DNA from 3 places in the Pantoea sp. App145 genome. Region 2 is predicted to be linked to each of the others. Evidence: predicted binding sites of a transcription regulator. Region 2 holds the regulator's gene; each other region holds the start of a gene.
The links. Region 2 encodes PurR, which represses purine synthesis genes. Its sites were predicted from a motif close to CANGCAAACGTTTGCNTG; they were not measured.
Positions count from the first base shown of each region.

Region 1: glyA (serine hydroxymethyltransferase) is a predicted target of PurR. The motif match lies at 2,667-2,684, and genes of this name have one in related genera.
Region 3: carA (glutamine-hydrolyzing carbamoyl-phosphate synthase small subunit) is a predicted target of PurR. The motif match lies at 3,929-3,946, and genes of this name have one in related genera.

Region 1 is NZ_CP133290.1:3,956,306-3,963,637, forward strand. Features, by position in the region: gene glrR (two-component system response regulator GlrR) at 1-711, shown strand, start outside; gene glnB (nitrogen regulatory protein P-II) at 876-1,214, shown strand; gene hmpA (NO-inducible flavohemoprotein) at 1,275-2,459, opposite strand; gene glyA (serine hydroxymethyltransferase) at 2,799-4,052, shown strand; gene RCF31_RS18300 (ABC transporter ATP-binding protein) at 4,103-5,119, opposite strand; gene RCF31_RS18305 (ABC transporter ATP-binding protein) at 5,121-6,116, opposite strand; gene RCF31_RS18310 (ABC transporter permease) at 6,135-6,986, opposite strand; gene RCF31_RS18315 (ABC transporter permease) at 6,983-7,332, opposite strand, start outside.
Region 2 is NZ_CP133290.1:977,230-984,561, reverse strand. Features, by position in the region: gene cfa (cyclopropane fatty acyl phospholipid synthase) at 1-4, opposite strand, end outside; gene punC (purine nucleoside transporter PunC) at 313-1,521, opposite strand; gene punR (DNA-binding transcriptional activator PunR) at 1,631-2,542, shown strand; gene purR (HTH-type transcriptional repressor PurR) at 2,539-3,564, opposite strand; gene RCF31_RS04365 (YnhF family membrane protein) at 3,850-3,939, shown strand; gene RCF31_RS04360 (C40 family peptidase) at 3,995-4,780, opposite strand; gene RCF31_RS04355 (Grx4 family monothiol glutaredoxin) at 5,148-5,480, shown strand; gene rnt (ribonuclease T) at 5,517-6,182, opposite strand; gene gloA (lactoylglutathione lyase) at 6,293-6,700, opposite strand; gene RCF31_RS04340 (alkene reductase) at 6,797-7,332, opposite strand, start outside.
Region 3 is NZ_CP133290.1:2,084,206-2,091,537, forward strand. Features, by position in the region: gene carB (carbamoyl-phosphate synthase large subunit) at 1-2,544, opposite strand, end outside; gene carA (glutamine-hydrolyzing carbamoyl-phosphate synthase small subunit) at 2,558-3,706, opposite strand; gene dapB (4-hydroxy-tetrahydrodipicolinate reductase) at 4,176-4,991, opposite strand; gene ispH (4-hydroxy-3-methylbut-2-enyl diphosphate reductase) at 5,197-6,150, opposite strand; gene fkpB (FKBP-type peptidyl-prolyl cis-trans isomerase) at 6,131-6,601, opposite strand; gene lspA (signal peptidase II) at 6,611-7,111, opposite strand; gene ileS (isoleucine--tRNA ligase) at 7,111-7,332, opposite strand, start outside.

The DNA of each region.
Region 1 (7,332 bases), 1.3 Mb from region 2:
GCCAGGGGGGCGTTTACCGGCGCGGTGAGTGCCCGCGAGGGGCTGTTTCAGGCAGCGGAAGGCGGCACGCTATTCCTCGATGAGATTGGCGATATGCCGCAGGCGTTGCAGGTGAAGCTGCTACGCGTGCTGCAAGAGCGCAAGGTTCGTCCGCTCGGCAGTAATCATGATGTCAGTATCAATGTGCGCATCATTTCTGCCACCCATCGTGATTTGCCTAAAGCGATGGAAAAGAAAAGCTTTCGCGAAGATCTCTACTATCGCCTCAACGTGGTGAACCTGAAGATCCCGGCGTTGCATGAACGTGCCGAAGATATTCCCCTGCTGGCGAATCATTTGCTGCGTCAGTCTGCCGATCGTCATAAACCCTTTGTGCGCAGTTTTTCCGTGGACGCTATGAAACGATTGGTGGGAGCCAGCTGGCCGGGTAATGTGCGTCAACTGGTGAACGTCATCGAGCAGTGCGTGGCGCTGAGTACCTCACCGGTGATTGGCGATGCGCTGGTTGAACAGGCGCTGGCAGGTGAGAACACCGCATTGCCGACGTTTGTTGAAGCGCGCAATCAGTTTGAACTGAACTATCTGCGTAAGCTGCTGCAAATGACCAAAGGAAATGTGACCAATGCTGCGCGTCTGGCTGGACGTAACCGCACCGAGTTTTATAAGCTGCTGTCGCGCCATGAACTGGACGCCAGCGATTTTAAAGAGTAGCTTTCTGCCGCTGCGATTCGGCCTGTTGCCCCGGCATTCGGACAGAAAGCAGGAGAAAGTCCTGTTTTGACGCCACAGACGGCTCTGAGCCAGCGGCTGCGGCAGGAACATTTATACTATCTGTTACCCGTCCGGCCACGGAGGGAGTGAAAAAAGGATCTGTGATGAAAAAGATCGATGCAATTATCAAACCATTTAAACTCGATGATGTACGCGAAGCGTTAGCGGAAGTCGGCATCACCGGGATGACGGTCAGCGAAGTGAAAGGATTTGGTCGCCAGAAAGGTCACACTGAACTGTATCGTGGTGCCGAGTATATGGTCGATTTTCTGCCGAAAGTAAAAATCGAAATGGTGGTGGGCGACGATATCGTTGATACCTGCGTTGAGACCATCATGAAAACTGCGCAAACCGGCAAAATCGGCGACGGTAAAATCTTTGTCTTTGACGTGGCACGTGTAGTGCGTATCCGTACCGGTGAAGAAGACGAAGAGGCGATCTAATCGCAGCTTCAGATTGCTGAAAAGCCCGCAAATGCTGCGGGCTTTTTGTTTTTTACTGAGTTATAGCACCTTATGCGGACCAAACACTTCGTAATGAATACGGTCGGCGGTGACACCCGCATCCAGCAACTGGCGTGCGACAAACTGCATAAACGCCAGCGGGCCACAGAACCAGAACTGGCGATCGGGCTGACTGAGTTCAGCAGAAACGCCCGCTAAATCCATCAACCCCTGCGCATCGTAATGACCGGCGTCAGCAACGGCAGGCTGGCGATACCAGACATGGCTGCTAAAGTTCGGCAGACGGCTGCCCAGCGCCTGGACTTCCCCGGCGAAGGCATGTTGCTGGCCGTCTTCCGTTGCATGCAACCAGGTCACTGCGGCCGGATGTTGTTGCTCTGCCAGGCTGGCGAGCATTGCCAGCATCGGAGTCTGGCCGACACCTGCTGAGATCAGGGTAACAGGCGTCGCAGGCTCTGCCTGGAGGAAGAAATCGCCCGCCGGTGCCGCGCATTGCACCACATCCCCGACCTGCGCTTCGTCATGCAGCCAGTTGGATACCGCACCCTGATCTTCACGTTTCACCGCAATACGATAGAACTGACCATTTGGCTGGTGGGTGAGTGAATATTGACGATGCTGTAGATTGCCCTTGCTGTCCGGGCGCAGGGTGATGGCCAGATACTGACCAGGCAGGAAATCCGCCACCGCTGCACCATCCACCGGCTCCAGTTCAAAGCTTTTAATCACGCTGCTTCGCGGCTGAATGGCACGAATACGGAACTCACGCGCACCACGCCAGCCACCGGTTTTCGCTGCGGACGCGCGGTAAATCGCTTCTTCACGCTGGATAAACACCTCAGCCAGCACGCCATACGCCTTGCCCCATGCCTGCAGCACCTCATCCCCCGGATTCAGCAGTTCCTGAATGGTCGCCAGCAGATTTTCACCGACGATGGCGTACTGCTCGGGCTGAATATTCAGGCTGGTATGTTTCTGGGCGATTTTTTCCACCGCAGGCAGCAGCACTTCGAGGTTTTCCAGATTGCTGCCGTAGGCGCAGATGGCGTTGAACAGCGCTTCACGCTGGTTGCCACTGCGCTGATTGTTCATGTTGAACACATCCTTGAGTTCCGGATGCTGCGTCAGCATACGCTGATAAAAATGGCCGGTGAGCTGTGGGCCTACTTCGGCAATAGCGGGCAGGGTGGATTTGATGATAGCGATGTCTTGCGCGTTGAGCATGGGTGAATCCTCATAGCATTTTAAAAGTTGTATTTTAAATGCATCTTATAATCGCGAGCATGTGGTTGTAAATCCCCCTGAATGCTCAGGGATAAATCAGGTTTACTGGAATCTCTGCCGCAATCCTGAAATTTTTTCCGCTTCATTCTGAGGAAATATCGTGATTCTCTGGCTTGCAAAAATGCGTAAAAAACCCGTTCCAGCGCCTTGCCAATCGTTTGCGTAAAAAGAGGGGATTGCTGCTACCGTCACCTGCCAAAACGGTTTACACTGTTGGCCTTCGCCCCTTAGCGGGGCTTAAATTGCCGTTAAAAAAGTTAGCTGAGTCAGGAGATGCGGATGTTAAAGCGTGATATGAACATTGCCGATTATGATGCCGAGTTGTGGCAGGCGATGGAGCAAGAGAAAGTGCGCCAGGAAGAGCACATTGAACTGATTGCTTCTGAAAACTACACCAGCCCGCGCGTTATGCAGGCGCAAGGTTCACAGCTCACCAATAAATACGCGGAAGGGTATCCGGGCAAACGCTACTACGGCGGATGTGAATACGTTGATATCGTTGAACAGCTGGCGATTGATCGCGCGAAAGCGCTGTTCGGCGCAGACTACGCCAACGTGCAGCCGCACTCTGGTTCTCAGGCAAACTTCGCGGTTTACACTGCGCTGTTGCAGCCGGGCGACACCATTCTGGGTATGAACCTGGCACACGGTGGTCACCTGACTCACGGTTCACCGGTTAACCTGTCCGGTAAACTGTATAACGTGGTGCCTTACGGCATCGATGAAACCGGCAAAATTGACTACAACGAGCTGGCAGAACTGGCGAAAACCCATAAACCGAAAATGATCGTCGGTGGTTTCTCTGCTTACTCTGGCGTGGTTGACTGGGCCAAAATGCGTGAAATCGCTGACAGCGTTGGCGCGTACCTGTTCGTTGACATGGCACACGTGGCGGGTCTGATCGCGGCTGACGTCTATCCGAACCCGGTTCCGCATGCACATATCGTCACTTCAACTACCCACAAAACCCTGGCGGGTCCGCGTGGCGGCCTGATCCTGGCGAAAAACGGTGATGAAGAGCTGTACAAAAAACTGAACTCTGCGGTGTTCCCTGGCGGCCAGGGCGGCCCGCTGATGCACGTGATCGCCGGTAAAGCCGTCGCGTTCAAAGAAGCGATGGAACCTGAGTTCAAAACTTACCAGCAGCAGGTTGCTAAAAACGCCAAAGCGATGGTGGAAGTGCTGATTGAGCGCGGCTACAACATCGTATCAGGTGGCACCTATAACCACCTGTTCCTGATTGATCTGGTGAGCAAAAACCTGACCGGTAAAGAAGCGGATGCCGCGCTGGGCCGTGCTAACATCACCGTCAACAAAAACAGCGTACCGAACGATCCGAAGAGCCCGTTCGTGACTTCCGGTGTGCGTATCGGTACCCCGGCAGTCACGCGTCGCGGCTTCAAAGAAGCTGAAGTGCGTGAACTGGCAGGCTGGATTGCTGATGTGCTGGACAACATCAACGACGAAGCCACCATCGAACGTACCAAGCAGAAAGTGCTGGATATCTGTGCTCGTCTGCCGGTTTATGCCTGATTTCGCATAAGCGCGTGGCGATAGAAAGGATGGCGAAAGCCATCCTTTTTTTATGTCCCGGATTCAAAGGGAACCAGGTGACAGGCCACGCGCTGACCACCGGATTTCAGTGCCAGCACCGGCCGCTCAGTGCGGCAGCGATCGGTAACAAATGGGCAGCGGGTGTGAAAGCGACAGCCGGACGGGGGGGCAAGCGGGCTGGGGAGTTCGCCGGTCAGGCTGACATTTTTCCCGCGGTCGTCAGGGTCCATACTCGGTGCCGCGCGTAATAAGGCCTGGGTATAGGGATGCAATGGCTTGATAAATAACGTTTCCGTATCAGCCACTTCCACCACTTCGCCAAGGTACATCACCGCCACACGATGCGAAATATGTCTGACTAGCCGCAGATCGTGGGCGACGAACAGCACCGTCAGATTGAGTTTCTGCTGCAAATCCAGCAGCAGGTTTACCACCTGTGCCTGCACTGACACATCCAGCGCCGAAACCAGTTCATCGGCGATCAACACCTGCGGCTCCACGGCCAGCGCGCGACTGATGCCAATACGCTGGCGCTGCCCACCGGAAAACTCATGCGGCAGTTTATCGATGGCGTCGACAGGCAGGCGCACCAATTCCATCAACTCACGGATACGCGCCGGAATATCTTTTTTCGCACACATGCCGTGCACCGACAGCGCTTCGGTCAGTACCTGGCCGACGGTCATGCGCGGGTTAAGTGAACTGTAGGGATCCTGGAAAATCATCTGCACCTGGCGGTTAAAGCTACGGCGTTCTTTGCCACGCAGCGTCGCGATATCTTTGCCATTGAAGTAGATTTTGCCTTCGTTAGTTTGCAGCAGACCCACCATAGTGCGCGCCAGCGTGGATTTACCGCAGCCGGACTCACCAACCACTCCCAGTGTCTCACCCTGCATCAGTTCCAGCCGGACGCCATTCAGCGCCTGTACAAACTTACGGGGTTTACCCTGCACTTTTTCGAGGATGGTCTGCGCCACTGGGAAGTGGACGATCGCCTCCTCGACGCTGACGATTGGCAGGCTGTTGTGTGACAAAGTTTCACCCATCTCAGATGCCCTCCATGACGTTAAGGTTAGCGTGATGATGACAGGCAACCTGATGTTCGCTATTCAGCGCCTCAGGGGGCGGCACCTCCCGCAGGCAGATGTCAGTTTTATAGCGACAGCGCGGGCTAAAACTGCACCCCTGCGGCAGGCTGAGCAGCGACGGCGGTGTGCCCTCAATCGACTGTAGTGGTTTTCGCTCGCCGCCGTTTTGTGGCACCGAGGCGATCAACCCCTGGGTGTAGGGATGACGTGGCTGGCTGAAAATTTCCCGCACCGGTGCGCTTTCGACGATACGTCCGGCATACATCACCGCCACGCGATCGCACAGCTGAGCAACCACGCCGAGATCGTGGGTGACAAAAATAATTCCCATCGCTAACTGGTCACGCAGGTTGAATAGCAGCTTGAGGATTTGCTCCTGAATGGTGACATCCAGCGCGGTGGTGGGCTCGTCGGCCAGCAGCAGACGGGGATTGCCCGCCAGCGCAATGGCAATCATCACACGCTGGCGCATCCCGCCGGAGAACTGGTGCGGATAATCGTCGAGACGCAACTCCGGTGCGGGGATCCCCACCTGATTCAGTAACTCAATGGCGCGCTGGCGGCGTTGTTTACGCGTTAAATCGGTGTGGGCGGCCAGACTTTCCTCAATCTGCCGCCAGACGGTTAACACCGGATTGAGGGCGATCATCGGTTCCTGAAAAATCATCGCGATTTCACCGCCGCGAATGCTGCGCAGCTCCGCCGGTTTCATACTGGTAATCTCGCGCCCCTGCCATTTCACTGAACCCGAAACTTCGGCGCTGGCGGGCATCAGGCGCAGCAGAGAACGCAGGGTGACGCTTTTTCCCGAGCCGGATTCACCGACCAGCCCGAGAATTTCTCCCGGTTTGAGGCTGAAACTCACGTCCTGAATCGCTCGCAGGCTACCGCGCGAGGTATGAATTTGGGTGTTGAGCTGCTGCACCTCAAGCAAAGGGGAAGTCTGGCTGGGCATAATTCGCTCTCATGTTCACTAACGGCTTCCAGGACGCAGCCAGTCTGCCAGCAGATCGCCAAACAGGCTGAATCCCAGGCCGGTTAATACGATGGCAATACCGGGGAAAATCGTTATCCACCATGCGGTATCCATGAAGTTCTTACCAGAGGCGATCAGCACCCCCCATTCGGCGGTGGGCGGTTGTGCGCCGAGGCCGAGATAACCGAGGCTGGAACCCAGCAGGATCGCCAGCGCCATATCGGTCATCCAGTACACCAGCGTGGTGGTAATAACGTTCGGCAGCACGTGACGGAAGATAATGCGCGGTGTGCTGTAGCCCATGACTTTGCCTGCGGCCACGTATTCCAGCCGTTTCTGAATGCTCACTTCACCGGCAATTAACCTGGCGTAGAACACCCAATAAATAATACCGACGGCGATATACATGCTATTCAGTCCCGGGCCGAGAATCGCGACGATAGCGATCACCAGCACCAGTAGCGGGAAGGTGACTACCGCATCGACGATCCTTTGAAACAGCATCTCGGCCACGCCGCCGAAATAGCCGACCAGCAGCCCAACCAGGGTGCCAAACACCATCGGGAACAGTGTGGTGAAGAAGGCGATTTGCAAATCAATCTGGTAGGCATACACCACGCGCGAAAAGATATCGCGTCCAAAGTTATCGGTGCCAAAAACGTGTTGCAGGTTCGGCCCTTTGAGGATGGCGCGGTAGTCGAACTTCAGCGGGTCGGCGGTGGCAATCAGATGCGGAAAGAACGCCATCAGCAGGCTGAGTAGCAGGATGACGCAGCCCAACAGTGACGACCAGGGCAGATATTTGCGCCACTTGCGGGTGAGGGATCGCTGGATAATTAATTCACTCATCGTGCCCTCCTTGGGTCAATCATCACCTGTACGATGTCGGTGATAAGAAAAATCAGCGACACCAGCACGGACAGCACGATTACCAGTCCCTGAATCATCGGATAGTCGCGGCTGAAAATGCTATCGACCATCAGGCGCGCGATGCCGGGCACGGCGAACACCGTTTCGGTGATTACCGCGCTGCCGATGGTGGTGCCGATATTGAGGGCAAACAGACTCAGCATCGGGATCAGCGAGTTACGCAGCACATGGCGCAGCAACACTACCCGGCTGCTCAGCCCTTTAGCGCGGGCGAAGGTAATGTATTCCGCATCGAGCACCGCGATGATCGAGTTGCGCAGGCTGC
Region 2 (7,332 bases):
TCATAGCTTCTCCATCACCTTTCCGATTTCAACCTGAGAAAAGAATAGTCAATTTCTCCAGGCTTGTGAGAGAACTCACGGAAAATCCGTGCGCCAGATATCCGACGTTTTACAGAGGTATGAATCTGAATAGAAATGTCTGGCACAACACCGGGGAGAACATCGTGCAGACACCATCCCAGCGACAGAGTCGCTAAATATTAATACAATTATGTTATTGATTTGTTACAGAAATGCTGACCCACGCAGTATATGCTTCCGTGGGTCAATATTCAACGACTTATCGTTAGTTTGCTAACTAAGGCCGTTGCGTTAGCGATTATCTTCGCAGGGACGGGAGTTGTGAGCAACATCACTTTGTGCGCTTGCCACAGCGGCACGCTGCCAGCCGAAACCAGCCCAGGCAAGCGCCACAGTAGCGAGCATGACCAGGCTGGTACTGTGCAATGCCTGTTGTAAGCCAGCGGAAACCAGCAGGCTGGCGATAAAGCACAATCCCAGTTGCAGCAGATTTTGTAAGGATGCCGCTTTACCGGTGGCCTGAGGGAAGGGCAGCAGTGCGCTGGCGACCACGATCGGATAGATCGCACCATTGGCCAGTGCCATGCCGCAGAACGGCAGCAGCAGCGCCCAGAGCGCAGGTGCTGCAAGCTGGGCAACAGCAAACAGACCGACGATGCTCAGGCTGTAAATCACCAGCAACCATGGCAGCAGTTGTTTGCCCTGGAACCGATTCAACAGGGCACGGCAACCAAAGCCACCTACGAGGAAGGCGATGGTCTGCGGTACATAACTCAGACCAATATCGGCGGGTGAAAGCCCGGCATCAGCAAGGATAAAAGGCGAGCCGGTCAGCCAGGCGAAAAAGCTGGCGGAGCAGGCAGAATAAATCAGCACATTGCCGCTGTAGACCTTTGAAGCCAGTAACGTCAACCATCCGGGCTGTGGTGCGCGTGCCGCCTGAGTGCGGGTAGGATTCGCCAGTTGCAGGGTACCGACCAGCAACACCAGCGTGACCAGCGTCAGCAGCAGGAAAATGCTACGCCAGTGGAAATGGCCCATCAGCCAGGCTCCCAGCAACGGGGCCAGCGCCGGTGACAACGCCACCAGCGGCATAATGGTGGCGAAAACTTTGTTCGCCTGCGCCTGTGGATAGCGATCAACCACCAGCGCCTGCCAGCTGACAGCCGCCGCGCATACACCCAGCGCCTGGACAAAACGCAGTGCCAGCATCAGTCGCACATCGGTTACCCACAACATGCCGAGACAGCCCAGCGCGAAGATCACTAATCCGGCCAGCAGAATGGGTTTGCGACCAAAGCGGTCAGACAACGGACCCCAGAAGACCTGCGCACAGGCAAAGCCACCGAGGAACAGGCTCAGGCTGGCGCTGATGGTGCCAGGGGCAGTGGCAAAATCCTGCTGCATGGCACCGAAGGCCGGCAGGTACATATCCGTAGCAAGAAAGCCGAGCATGCTTAGCAAAGCAAGGTAAGGCAAAAATCCTTTTGATGACAACATGGTGATTCTCATTAGACAAATTGAACGCCGGGGAGTGTAAAAGGGTGCGGCAGTCTTTGTGAAACGCTAATATTTGCGAAGTGCTATCAAAAATTTTGCAGGCAAAATCATGTGGTCTGAATACGCGCTTGAAGTGGTGGATGCGGTGGCTCGCAGCGGCAGTTTTAGCGCAGCGGCGCAGGAGTTGCATCGCGTGCCCTCTGCCATCAGCTATACGGTACGCCAGCTGGAAACCTGGCTGGCCGTGCCTTTGTTTGAAAGGCAGCACCGGGAGGTGGTATTGACGGCAGCGGGTGAGCATTTCGTGCGTGAAGGCCGGAGTGTTATCAAAAAAATGCTGGCAACCCGACGCCAGTGCCAGCAACTGGCTAACGGCTGGCGTGGTCAGTTGAGTATCGCGGTTGACTGTATCGTTAAACCGCAGCGTACCCGGCAACTGGTAAAGGATTTCTACCGTCACTTCCCGGATATGGAGCTGATTATCAGCTATGAAGTGTTCAACGGGGTCTGGGATGCGCTGGCTGATGGACGGGTCGATGTGGCGATTGGGGCCACCCAAGCCATTCCGGTCGGTGGGCGTTTCGCCTTCCAGGATATGGGCGCGCTGAACTGGCGTTGCGTGGTCAGTCCCGGGCATCCCCTGACAAAAAGTACCCAGCTGGATGAAGAAACCTTACGGACGTGGCCTTCGCTGGTGCTGGAGGATACGTCGCGGGCGCTGCCGCGGCGTATGACCTGGACGCTGGATAACCAGCGGCGTCTGGTGGTACCGGAGTGGGAAACCGGGATGGATTGCCTGCGGGCAGGTTTGTGCGTGGGCATGGTGCCGGGCCATTTAGCCCGGCGACTGCTGGATAGTGGCGAGTTAACCGAACTGACGCTGCCTGCGCCTTTCCCGGAGAGTCCCTGCTGCGTCAGCTGGTCGGAACAACGCGCTTCACCGGCATTAAGCTGGCTGCTGGATTATCTGGGCGATGCTGAAACGCTCAACCATGAGTGGTTGAGCGAAACGATAGCTTAGCGACGATAATCGCGGAACGGGCCGTCAGCGACTGAGCGGCGTTCAATCAATGTTGGCTGCACTTCGATGGTCTGCGGCTCTTCGCGTTTACTGGTGATGCGATCGAGCAGCATTTCCAGTGCTTTTTCTCCCAGCTGCGCTTTCGGCTGATGAACGGTCGTCAGCGCTGGGGTGAAATACCGGGCGTTGCGCACGTTGTCATAGCCAATCACCGAAATATCCTGTGGCACACGCAGCCCCATTTCATCGGCGGCACAAATCGCGCCCATCGCCATGATATCGCCGCCACAAAACACCGCCGTCGGACGTTGTTTCTGGTTGAGGATCTGCTGCATCGCCTGATAACCGGATTCTGGTTCGAAGTCGCCCTGCACAATCCATTCCGGACGAACGGTAATACCGGCTTCATGCAGTGCCTGCATAAAACCAGCATGACGACCGCCGCCAGTGTTGCGCTCCATCTGGCCGGGGATGGCACCAATGTCGCGATGTCCACGTTCAATCAGGTAACGTCCCGCAAGATAGCCGCCCTGGAAGGCGTTATCCTGCACGGTATCGGTGAAATCACCGCGAGACTCGCCCCAGTCCATCACCACCATCGGAATATTGCGGTTCTCTTCCAGCATGGTGAGCAGGTCGTCCGGATATTCGGAACACATCACCAATAAACCGTCGACGCGCTTTTGCGCCATCATCGAGAGATAAGCACGCTGCTTTTGCAGATCGTTATGCGCATTGCCGAGAATCAGCGTGTAGCCGCGGTCGAAACAGTGGTTTTCTACCGCTTCGATGATTTCCGCGAAATAGGGGGCTTCGCTGGAGGTGGCGAGCAATCCCAGTGTTTTGGTGTGGTTGACCTTCAGGCTACGCGCCACGGCGCTGGGCGAGTAGTGCAGTTCTTTGATCGCTTCCCATACGGCGTTACGCGTCTCTTCCGCGACAAAACGCGTCTTGTTGATGACATGCGAAACCGTGGTGGTGGAGACACCGGCGCGTTTCGCCACATCTTTAATTGTTGCCATGAAAATGGTACTCCCGGGCTTATCGCAACTTACTGATAAGTATATTGTTAAACGTTTGCGTCTGCTAATGGTTTTGCGCCCCAATTTTTGGGGCAAATGGCGAAGAAAAAGGCGTTAACTCTGAGTCTAAATCACTTTAACAGGCCACAAACACAGCGTGCGCAAAATCTGTTGCGCAACGAAAGGCGGCGATTCTAGCAAGCTGACGCGGATAACACGAGATTTTTGCCGGGGGCTGTGCGAAAATTACATTAACCCTTCAATTAATGTGACTAAGGAGTTGTGATGAGTACAGACCTGAAACTCGCGCTGGGTACTACCGTTGGCGCGCTGTTAATGATCATCGTGTTCAGCTTCACCGCGATCCTTCATTAATAAAAAAGCCGGACCTGAAATTTCAGTGTCCGGCTTTTTATTGCGCGGTGACCGCTTAGCGAATGGTTTTTGGCGTCATCATGCGGCGTGCACCGACATAATGCTTCTGCCAGTAATCTTCACCTAATGCGCTAATCTGAATATCTTTACCGGTACGCGGTGACTGAATAAACTTGCCGTTGCCAAGGTAAACACCCACATGGTCAGCGGTACCGCGATGGTTAATGCGGAAGAACACCAAATCTCCTTTCTCCAGCATATCGCGTTTAATCGGTGCCGCATCACGCAGGTGATACATTTCGTTAGCGGTGCGTGGGAATTTGTATTTCACCAGGTCTTTATAGGCATACCACACCAGACCACTGCAATCGAAACCGGTATGTGGTGAAGTACCACCCCACTGGTAGGGTTTACCGATCTGACCCATTAATTTGTTCATCGCCGTTTCACGCGCCTTTTGATAGCGCTGCCGGTGTGATTTGCTCATCCTGATGGTGGTGAGGTCGCTGGCGTCATCCTGCTCAGATGTGACTTTCGCCACGCGCTGATGACCATATTTTTTGATCGGCGACTTCAGCAGGGTTTTTCTGCGGGTAGTTTTGTGCAGCGCAGTTTCGGTTTTGGTGGGTTTCTTCAGTCTTAACTTATGAACACTGCTGGTAAGGCGTGATTTTTTGGTGCTGGTCTTGACCGGGCGTCGTTTACGGCGCTCATCTTCGCGTGCACTTTTTTTCTCTGCATTATGCAAACTGGCATTGATGGGCGCATGCGGTGACGCAGAAGCCACATTAAAAAACAGTTGGGCGAAAGCCAGCATAAAAAGCGTAATAAGTAAACGCATAGTCCGGTTACAGGTTAAGCAGTCTGCGATAAAACAGCCTGCGGCAAGTTAGAAAAATCTGATCAATGATCAGCGCCGGAATTGATTCTAATCCACTTTTTTTCCAAAAGGTAAGGCATTTTTCGATTAATCTGTTACCAGATGGTATCTGGGGCAAAAATGAGCGATTTCAGCCGGTTAACGCAGCATAATTATTGCCAATTATTAATCGGTTCATGCTTGCTAATGATATGAAAATGTTATTTGTTGCGCTGGAACTTAACAAACATGGCGATTAAGGTCGCTGAGAAGCAAAATCCCGTTTTCAGTGCGGGGGTGAAGTCGCTACAATAAACAAACACGAAGTGAGGAATTAAGGAAGGCAAAAATGAGTACTGTTGAAAAAATTCAGCGCCAGATCGCAGAAAACCCGATCCTGCTGTATATGAAAGGTTCGCCGAAACTGCCAAGCTGCGGTTTCTCTGCGCAGGCGGTGCAGGCTCTGTCTGCCTGTGGTGAGCGCTTCGCGTATGTTGATATCCTGCAAAACCCGGATATCCGTGCTGAATTGCCGAAATATGCCAACTGGCCAACGTTCCCGCAGCTGTGGGTCGATGGCGAGCTGGTCGGTGGTTGCGACATCATCGTTGAGATGTTCCAGCGTGGTGAGCTGCAACCGCTGATTAAAGAAACTGCTGAGAAGTATAAAGAAGCAGAATAATTGCAAAGGCCGACGCATCGTCGGCCTTTCTTTTGGTCATTCTGCGTCGTCTTCCGACACATCGTCACTGAATGCGACCGGCCAGCCGCCAAGGCGCTTCCAGCGATTGACCAGTTCGCAAAACAGCGTCGCGGTTTGTTCAGTGTCATACAAGGCAGAATGCGCCTGGGTACTATCGAAATCCATACCTGCCGCTTTACAGGCTTTTGCCAGCACCGTCTGACCTAGCACCAGGCCGCTTAACGCTGCGGTATCAAAAGTGGCAAAGGGATGGAATGGGTTGCGCTTCAGACCGACACGTTCGGCTGCCGCCATAAGAAAGCCATGATCAAAGGTGGCGTTATGCGCCACGATAATCGCGCGATTGCAGTGACTGTCCTTTGTGCCTTTACGCACCATCTTAAAAATTGCATGCAGCGCTTCATATTCGCTCACCGCGCCACGGAGCGGGTTGCTGGGATCAATCCCGGTAAACGCCAGTGCATCCGGGTTAAGAACCGCACCTTCAAAGGGTTCAACGTGAAAATGCAGCGTTTCGTCGCGATGCAACCAGCCGTCTTCATCCATTTTGAGTGTGGTGGCGGCAATTTCCAGCAGGGCATCGGTTTTGGCATTAAAACCGGCCGTTTCGACGTCGATCACCACGGGATAAAAACCGCGAAAGCGTTGATGGAGAGCGTTTAAGTCGTTCGATTCAGACATCAGGATCTCATAGCAATAAATGGGGCAGCGCGCATTATGGCAAAAATTGCGGGAGGGTGCAGCAGGAGAGAGGAGCGCCAGCCCGTAAATACCCAGGCTGGCAGGCAGGCTTAGTTGCCGATGCCGTGTCCGGCGTGTTTGTTTTCGATCAGTTCGATTTTGTAGCCATCCGGATCTTCGACAAACGCAATCACCGTGGTGCCGCCTTTAACCGGGCCAGCTTCACGGGTCACTTTACCACCGACATTGCGGATGCGGTCACAGGTGGCCGCAACATCATCGACGCCCAGTGCAATGTGTCCGTAGGCGTTGCCGAGATCATAGCTCTCGACGCCCCAGTTATAGGTCAGCTCAATCACGGCACCTTCGCTTTCTTCGGTATAGCCAACAAAAGCCAGGGTGTACTTATATTCGGTGTTTTCGCTCTGACGCAGCAGGCGCATGCCCAGCACACGTGTGTAAAAATCGATGGAACGCTGCAAATCGCCAACGCGTAACATGGTGTGAAGTAAACGCATAACATCCTCTTTTAACAAGCACAAAGGCTAAGTATAGCGAGTTAACGCTCTGAAGAAACAGCATTGCCGCACATCCGGTGCGGCAATCAAACTTTCTTATAACGTCGGGTAATCGGTATAACCTTCGGCACCGCCACCGTAGAAGGTTTCCGGACGCTGCGGATTCAGCGGCGCATCCTGTTGCAGGCGAGCCACCAGATCCGGGTTGGCGATAAAATCACGACCAAACGCCACGGCATCAATCAGGCCACGCTGAATCAGGTTATCCGCTTTTTCAACGGTGTAGGCTCCCGCACCGATGATCACCCCAGGGAACAACGCGCGTACTTTCTCACGGAAAGCGTCGCTATAAGGCTGACCACCCGCCCAGTCTGGCTCTGACAGGTGCAGATAAGCCAGTTTACGTTTGCCTAATTCCGAGATGTACCACAGTGCGGCGGCTTCTTCATCCGCGCCATTTTCCAGATTCTGGAAAGCACCAATCGGTGAAATGCGAATACCGATGCGATCGGCAGACCAGTTAGCAATCGCCGCATCTACCACTTCGAGTGCGAAACGACCACGTTTGGCAATCGAACCGCCGTACTCGTCTGTACGCTGGTTGGAGCCAGGGGCGAGGAACTGATGCATCA
Region 3 (7,332 bases), 1.1 Mb from region 2:
ACGTGCCGCACGCGGGTTCACTTCAATCAGGTAAACCTCGTTGTCCTTCACCGCGAACTGCACGTTCATCAGACCACGCACGTTCAGTTCGAACGCCAGTTTTTCCACCTGCTGACGCATCACGTTCTGGATATCAGCATTCAGGGTGTAAGCCGGCAGTGAACAGGCTGAGTCACCGGAGTGCACGCCTGCCTGCTCGATGTGTTCCATGATGCCGCCAATCAGCACACGCTCACCGTCGCAAATCGCATCCACATCCACTTCTACCGCGTCGTCGAGGAAACGGTCCAGCAGTACTGGTGCATCATTAGAAACTGATACCGCCGTCTGGAAGTAGCGCTTCAGGTCAATTTCGTCGTAAACAATTTCCATCGCCCGGCCACCCAGTACGTAGGATGGGCGAACCACCAGCGGATAGCCGATGCCGACCGCTTTCTCTACCGCCTGCTCCAGCGTGCTGACGGTGGCGTTGGCCGGTTGTTTCAGGTTCAGACGCTCAACTGCCTGCTGGAAACGCTCACGGTCTTCCGCACGGTCAATCGCATCCGGGCTGGTGCCGATAACCGGCACACCTGCCGCTTCCAGCGCGCGCGCCAGTTTCAGCGGAGTCTGACCACCGTACTGCACGATCACGCCTTTAGGCTGCTCGATACGCACGATTTCGAGTACGTCTTCCAGCGTTACCGGCTCGAAGTAGAGACGGTCAGAGGTGTCGTAGTCAGTTGAGACAGTTTCCGGGTTACAGTTAACCATGATGGTCTCAAAACCATCTTCACGCAGCGCCAGCGCCGCATGGACACAGCAGTAGTCAAACTCAATGCCCTGGCCGATACGGTTCGGACCGCCGCCCAGCACCATGATTTTGTCGCGATCCTGGTTCGGATTGGCTTCGCACTCTTCTTCATAAGTCGAGTACATATAAGCAGTGTCAGTGGCGAACTCTGCTGCACAGGTATCGACACGCTTATAAACCGGGTGCAGATTGAACTGCTGACGCAGTTTACGGATTTCACCTTCTGCAACGCCAGCCAACGCTGCCAGACGCGCGTCGGCAAAACCTTTACGCTTCAGTGCACGCAGGAAGGCAAAGTCCAACGCCTGCACACCTTCACGCGCCACCTGCTCTTCAAGACGAACCAGTTCTTCAATCTGCACCAAGAACCAGCGGTCGATATTGGTCAGGTTGAAGACGCCATCAACGGACATGCCCGCACGGAACGCATCCGCGATGTACCAGATACGGTCGGAACCGGCATCCTTCAGCTCGCGACGGATACGGGTCAGTGCTTCGGCATCGTCCAGGTTCACTTTCGGGTCGAAACCGTTGGCACCCACTTCCAGACCGCGCAGCGCTTTCTGCATCGATTCCTGGAAAGTACGGCCAATCGCCATCACTTCACCGACAGATTTCATCTGGGTAGTCAGGCGATCGTTGGCACCCGCGAACTTCTCGAAGTTGAAACGAGGAATCTTGGTGACAACGTAGTCGATGGACGGCTCAAACGAGGCCGGGGTACGACCACCGGTGATGTCGTTCATCAGTTCGTCGAGGGTGAAGCCCACCGCCAGTTTCGCTGCCACTTTAGCAATCGGGAAGCCGGTTGCTTTGGAGGCCAGCGCCGAAGAACGTGACACACGCGGGTTCATTTCGATGACGATCAGGCGACCATCTTTCGGGTTAACCGAGAACTGCACGTTGGAACCGCCCGTTTCAACGCCGATTTCACGCAGTACTGCCAGCGAGGCGTTACGCATGATTTGATACTCTTTGTCGGTCAGGGTTTGGGCCGGGGCCACGGTGATGGAGTCACCGGTGTGGATCCCCATCGCATCGAAGTTTTCGATGGAGCAGACGATGATGCAGTTGTCGTTTTTATCACGCACCACTTCCATCTCGTACTCTTTCCAGCCAATCAGCGACTCGTCAATCAGCAGCTCATTGGTCGGCGACAGATCCAGACCGCGTTCGCAAATCTCTTCAAATTCTTCACGGTTATACGCGATACCGCCACCGGTGCCGCCCATGGTGAAAGAAGGACGGATAATGCACGGGAAGCCAACGTCTTCGGCCACGGCCAGCGCTTCTTCCATGGTGTGCGCGATACCCGAACGCGCGGTATCCAGACCGATGCTTTTCATCGCCACGTCAAAACGACGGCGGTCTTCGGCTTTATCAATGGCGTCGGCGGTGGCACCAATCATGGTCACACCGAACTCTGCCAGCACGCCCTGACGTTCCAGCTCCAGCGCACAGTTCAGCGCTGTCTGGCCACCCATGGTCGGCAGCACCGCATCCGGGCGCTCTTTTTCAATGATTTTGCGTACCACTTCCCAGTGAATCGGCTCGATATAGGTAGCATCGGCCATTTCCGGGTCGGTCATAATGGTTGCCGGGTTAGAGTTCACCAGAATGACGCGGTAGCCCTCTTCACGCAGCGCTTTACACGCCTGCGCACCGGAGTAGTCAAATTCACATGCCTGGCCGATAACGATCGGACCTGCGCCAAGGATCAGGATGGATTTTATGTCTGTACGTTTTGGCATCGTTAGCTCCTGATTACTTCGCGTTAGAACGGTAGGCTTCGATCAGTTCGATAAAGTGATCGAACAGCGGTGCTGCATCGTGCGGGCCTGGGCTGGCTTCCGGGTGCCCCTGGAAGCTAAAGGCCGGTTTATCGGTACGGTGAATGCCCTGCACGGTCTGGTCGAACAGTGACACATGGGTCACACGCAGATTTGCCGGTAAGTTGCTTTCATCAACGGCGAAACCGTGGTTCTGTGCGGTGATCATCACGGTATTGTTGTCGAGATCTTTGACCGGATGGTTACCACCATGATGGCCCAGCTTCATTTTGACGGTCTTCGCACCGCTCGCCAGCGCCAGCAGCTGATGGCCGAGGCAGATGCCGAATACCGGAATGTCGGTATTCAGGAAAGCCTGAATCGCGTTGATAGCGTAGTCACACGGCTCCGGGTCACCCGGGCCATTGGAGAGGAAAATGCCGTCCGGATTCAGCTTCAGTACCTCTTCCGCCGAAGTTTGCGCCGGAACCACCGTCAGGCGGCAGCCGCGATCCACCAGCATACGCAGAATGTTGCGCTTGGCGCCAAAATCGTAGGCGACAACGTGTAACGGTAATTCTTCTGCGGATTTTTGCTCCGGCAGGTCGCCCTGCAGCGTCCAGCTCCCCTGCTGCCAGGCATAGGTTTCAGCCGTCGTCACTTCTTTTGCCAGGTCCATACCTTTCAGACCCGGGAACGCCTGCGCTTTTTGTAACGCCAGCGCGGCATCCGGATTGTCACCGGCGATGATGCAGCCGTTCTGTGCCCCTTTTTCACGTAGCAGACGCGTCAGCTTGCGGGTATCGATATCGGCAATGGCGACGATGTTGTTGCGCTGCAAATAGGCTGACAGGCTTTCTTCACTACGGAAGTTGCTGGTAATCAGCGGCAGATCGCGAATAACGAGGCCCTGAGCATGAATTTGGCTGGATTCTTCGTCGGCGGCGTTAGCGCCAACATTGCCGATATGGGGATAAGTGAGGGTGACGATCTGGCGGGAATAGGAGGGATCAGTGAGGATTTCTTGATAACCGGTCATTGACGTGTTGAAAACGACCTCCCCCACTGCCGATCCCGTTGCCCCGATGGCCCGACCGTGGAATTGGGTTCCGTCTTCCAGAACCAAGAGCGCTGACTTAATCAAAACATCCTCCAGGGAATAAACAGTCACAATATTTGCATATTAATTCAAAATACTGTCCTGAATCAATGCAAAAACCGCCTGACTGGTCGATTTTTGGCAAATTGCGCGCATTCTAATGATCGACCTGCACCTTGTCTACCCTGAGACGGTATTTTTTTGCTTTTTTCGGGCAACTGAATGTTAAAATCCACAATAAGCGACAAAAGAGCGAGACAACTGGGAAAAATAAACGGTTGCGAGGCGGAAATAATCTTAAAAGGGTGCTAGCGGGAGAAAATTTTTGACCAAATGGTCAAAAATGATGATTTACAGGATGAAAAACGATCACAAACACAGTAAAAAACACACTTCAAACCGAAACAGATGCATAATCGTCATTTAAAGATAAAATAAAGGGCAATAATAATATTGCCCTATTCAATCAATGTCTTACCGATTGAAATAACCACATCACGATGGTTCACAACACTCACAACATCGATAAATCCAGCACATCACGCATATCATAAAGGCCAGATTTCTTGTCTTTAAGCCAGAAAGCAGCTTTAACAGCTCCATTTGCAAAGGTCATGCGGCTGGAAGCCTTGTGGGTAATCTCTACGCGTTCGCCAATATCTGCAAACATCGCGGTATGCTCGCCGACGATATCGCCTGCACGGACGGTAGCGAAACCGATGGTCTGCGCTTTGCGCTCACCGGTATGGCCTTCACGCGCGTAGACCGCGTGCTCGTCCAGTTTCCAGTCCATCGCTTCGGCAATCGCTTCACCCATTGCCAGCGCCGTCCCTGATGGTGCATCAACTTTGTGACGGTGATGCGCTTCAACGATTTCAATATCAGCGTAATCGCCCATCACTTTCGCCGCTTGTTTCAGCAGCTCCAGCACCAGGTTTACGCCCACGCTGAAGTTTGCGGCGAACACGATGCCAATCTCTTCCGCCGCCGCGCGAATCGCTGCTTTACCGGCTTCATCAAAACCGGTGGTGCCAATCACCATCGCTTTCTGATGCTGACGGCAGAAGGCCAGGTACTCCAGCGTGCCTTCCGGGCGGGTGAAGTCGATCAGCACGTCAAAATCATCTACGACCTGCTGTAAATCGGCGGTGACCAACACCCCGGTTTTACCGATGCCCGCCAGTTCACCGGCGTCGCTGCCGATCAGCGATGAACCGCTGCGTGCCAGCGCGGCACCTAATACTACGCCTTCCGCCTGCTGCGCAGCCTGAATCAAATTGCGTCCCATACGACCCGGCGCACCAACAATAGCAATGCGGATTTCACTCATATTTATTCATTCCTGATACAAAACTATGCATGCAAAGCGCAAACAGGTTAACGGTGAGATAACAGTCACGCCACAATAAAAAAGGGATAATAAGAATTTTATGCCAGCCGCGTCAGATTATCAGTAAAAGCAATCTCACCAGGTGGAAATAGGTCTGAGCGGATGATGTAACGGCGCGATTTATCGCGCCGTTACCAGGAAGGGGTTACTGCACGTTGCGCACGTCGACGCGCAACTCTTTCGGCACTTCAAACACGATGTTTTCTTCACGGCCAATCAGCTCGATCGCCGCTTCACCGCCTAACTCGCGCAGACGCTGAATCACCTGCTGCACCAGAATATCCGGCGCAGAAGCACCCGCCGTCACGCCAATGGTGGTCACGCCTTTTACCCACTCTTCCTGAATATCGTCGGCAGAATCGATCAGCTTTGCCAGTTTACCGGCACGCTGCGCCAGTTCGGCCAGACGGTTGGAGTTGGAGGAGTTTTTCGACCCGACGACCAGCACCACTTCAGCGTCGCGAGCCAGCACACGCACCGCTTCCTGGCGATTCGTGGTGGCGTAGCAGATATCATCTTTACGTGGACCGATGATCGCCGGGAAACGCTGACGCAGCGCGTCAATCACGTCGGAGGTATCATCCACCGACAGTGTGGTCTGGGTCATAAAGCACAGGTTGCTTTCATCTTTGACATGCAGTTTAAACACGTCTTCCGGTGATTCCACCAGATACATGCCACCGTTGGGGTTGTTGTACTGCCCCATGGTGCCTTCCACTTCCGGATGCCCCGCATGGCCAATCAGGATGGCTTCAACGCCTTTACGGCTGGCGCGCGCCACTTCCATATGCACTTTGGTCACCAGCGGACAGGTGGCGTCAAACAGCATGGTCAGGTTACGCGCCTTCGCTTCGGCACGAACCGCCTGCGACACGCCATGGGCAGAGAAGATGAGAATGGCATCATCCGGCACTTCACTGATTTCTTCGATAAAGATAGCACCGCGCTCGCGCAGGCTGCTCACCACATAGCGGTTATGCACCACTTCATGGCGAACATAGATAGGCGCGCCGTACATTTCCAGCGCGCGCTCCACGATACTAATGGCGCGATCCACGCCTGCACAGAAACCGCGTGGGTTAGCTAACAGGATTTGCATCGCTGGCCTCCAGCACCGGATCGATCTCCAGCACTTCAATCTCAAACTGAATGCGCTGCCCCGCCAGCGGATGGTTGAAATCCACAGTGATCGAATCACCAGAGATTTCACGGATCACCCCCGGCATCTCGCTGCCACCCATGCCGCTGAACAGCATAATGGCACCGACTTCCGGCTCTCCCGCATCGATAAAATCACGACGGGAGAAGTATTGGATCAGGTCCGGGCTGATGCCACCAAAGGCATCCTCCGGCGCCAGGGTAAAGCCGTGCTTGTCGCCGACTTTACGCCCCAGCAGTTCCTGCTCCAGCGCTGCCGACAGGCTACCATCGCCCAGACGAAACAGCGCGGGTTTGCCGTTGGCGCGCGTTGATTCCGCTGTCGAGCCATCTTCCAGCTTCAGCGTAAAATGCACCAGCAGGGCGCTATCGCGCTGTACAGTGTCTGTCATCATTTACCCTTAATCTTTAACCTGTTTGCCTTTCGGGCTAAAGAAGCCCTCCAGCACCACCAGCGCCGCGCCGATGCAGATCCCGCAGTCGGCAATGTTGAAGGTCGCGAAGTGCCAGTCACCGATATAGAAGTCGATAAAATCGACCACGAACCCGTGGTAAGCACGATCAAACAGGTTACCTAATGCCCCGCCGATGATCAGCGCGTAAGCAATATTGGTTAACTTGTTGCGGGCAGGATTGCGATACATCATCACCAGTAACGCAACCACAATGGCGATCGCGATCCCAGCAAAGAACCAGCGCTGCCAGCCGCCTTTGTCTGCCAGGAAGCTGAACGCCGCGCCATAGTTGTGCGCGTAGAACAGGTTCAGGAACGGCATCAGCGACCGCGTTTCGTGCAGCATCATGTTATTCATGACCCACAGCTTACTGGCGAAGTCGACAACAATCACCACCAGCACCAGCCACAGCCAGCGCAATCCGGTTGAGAAAATAGCTTTACTCATCAGGCAAACTTACGCTCTTCGCCGTTACCGGCCACGTTGGTGTAACAACGTCCGCAGACCGCCGCGTGCTCCGGGTTCTGACCAACGTCGGTAGTGTAATGCCAGCAGCGTGGACATTTCTCGCCTTCTGCTTTATGCAACGCGATTTTCAGACCTTTCAGCAATTCGCTCTGCTGTGCTTCGTCGCTCGCCGTAACGTAATCCGCCACGGTGGCACCGGA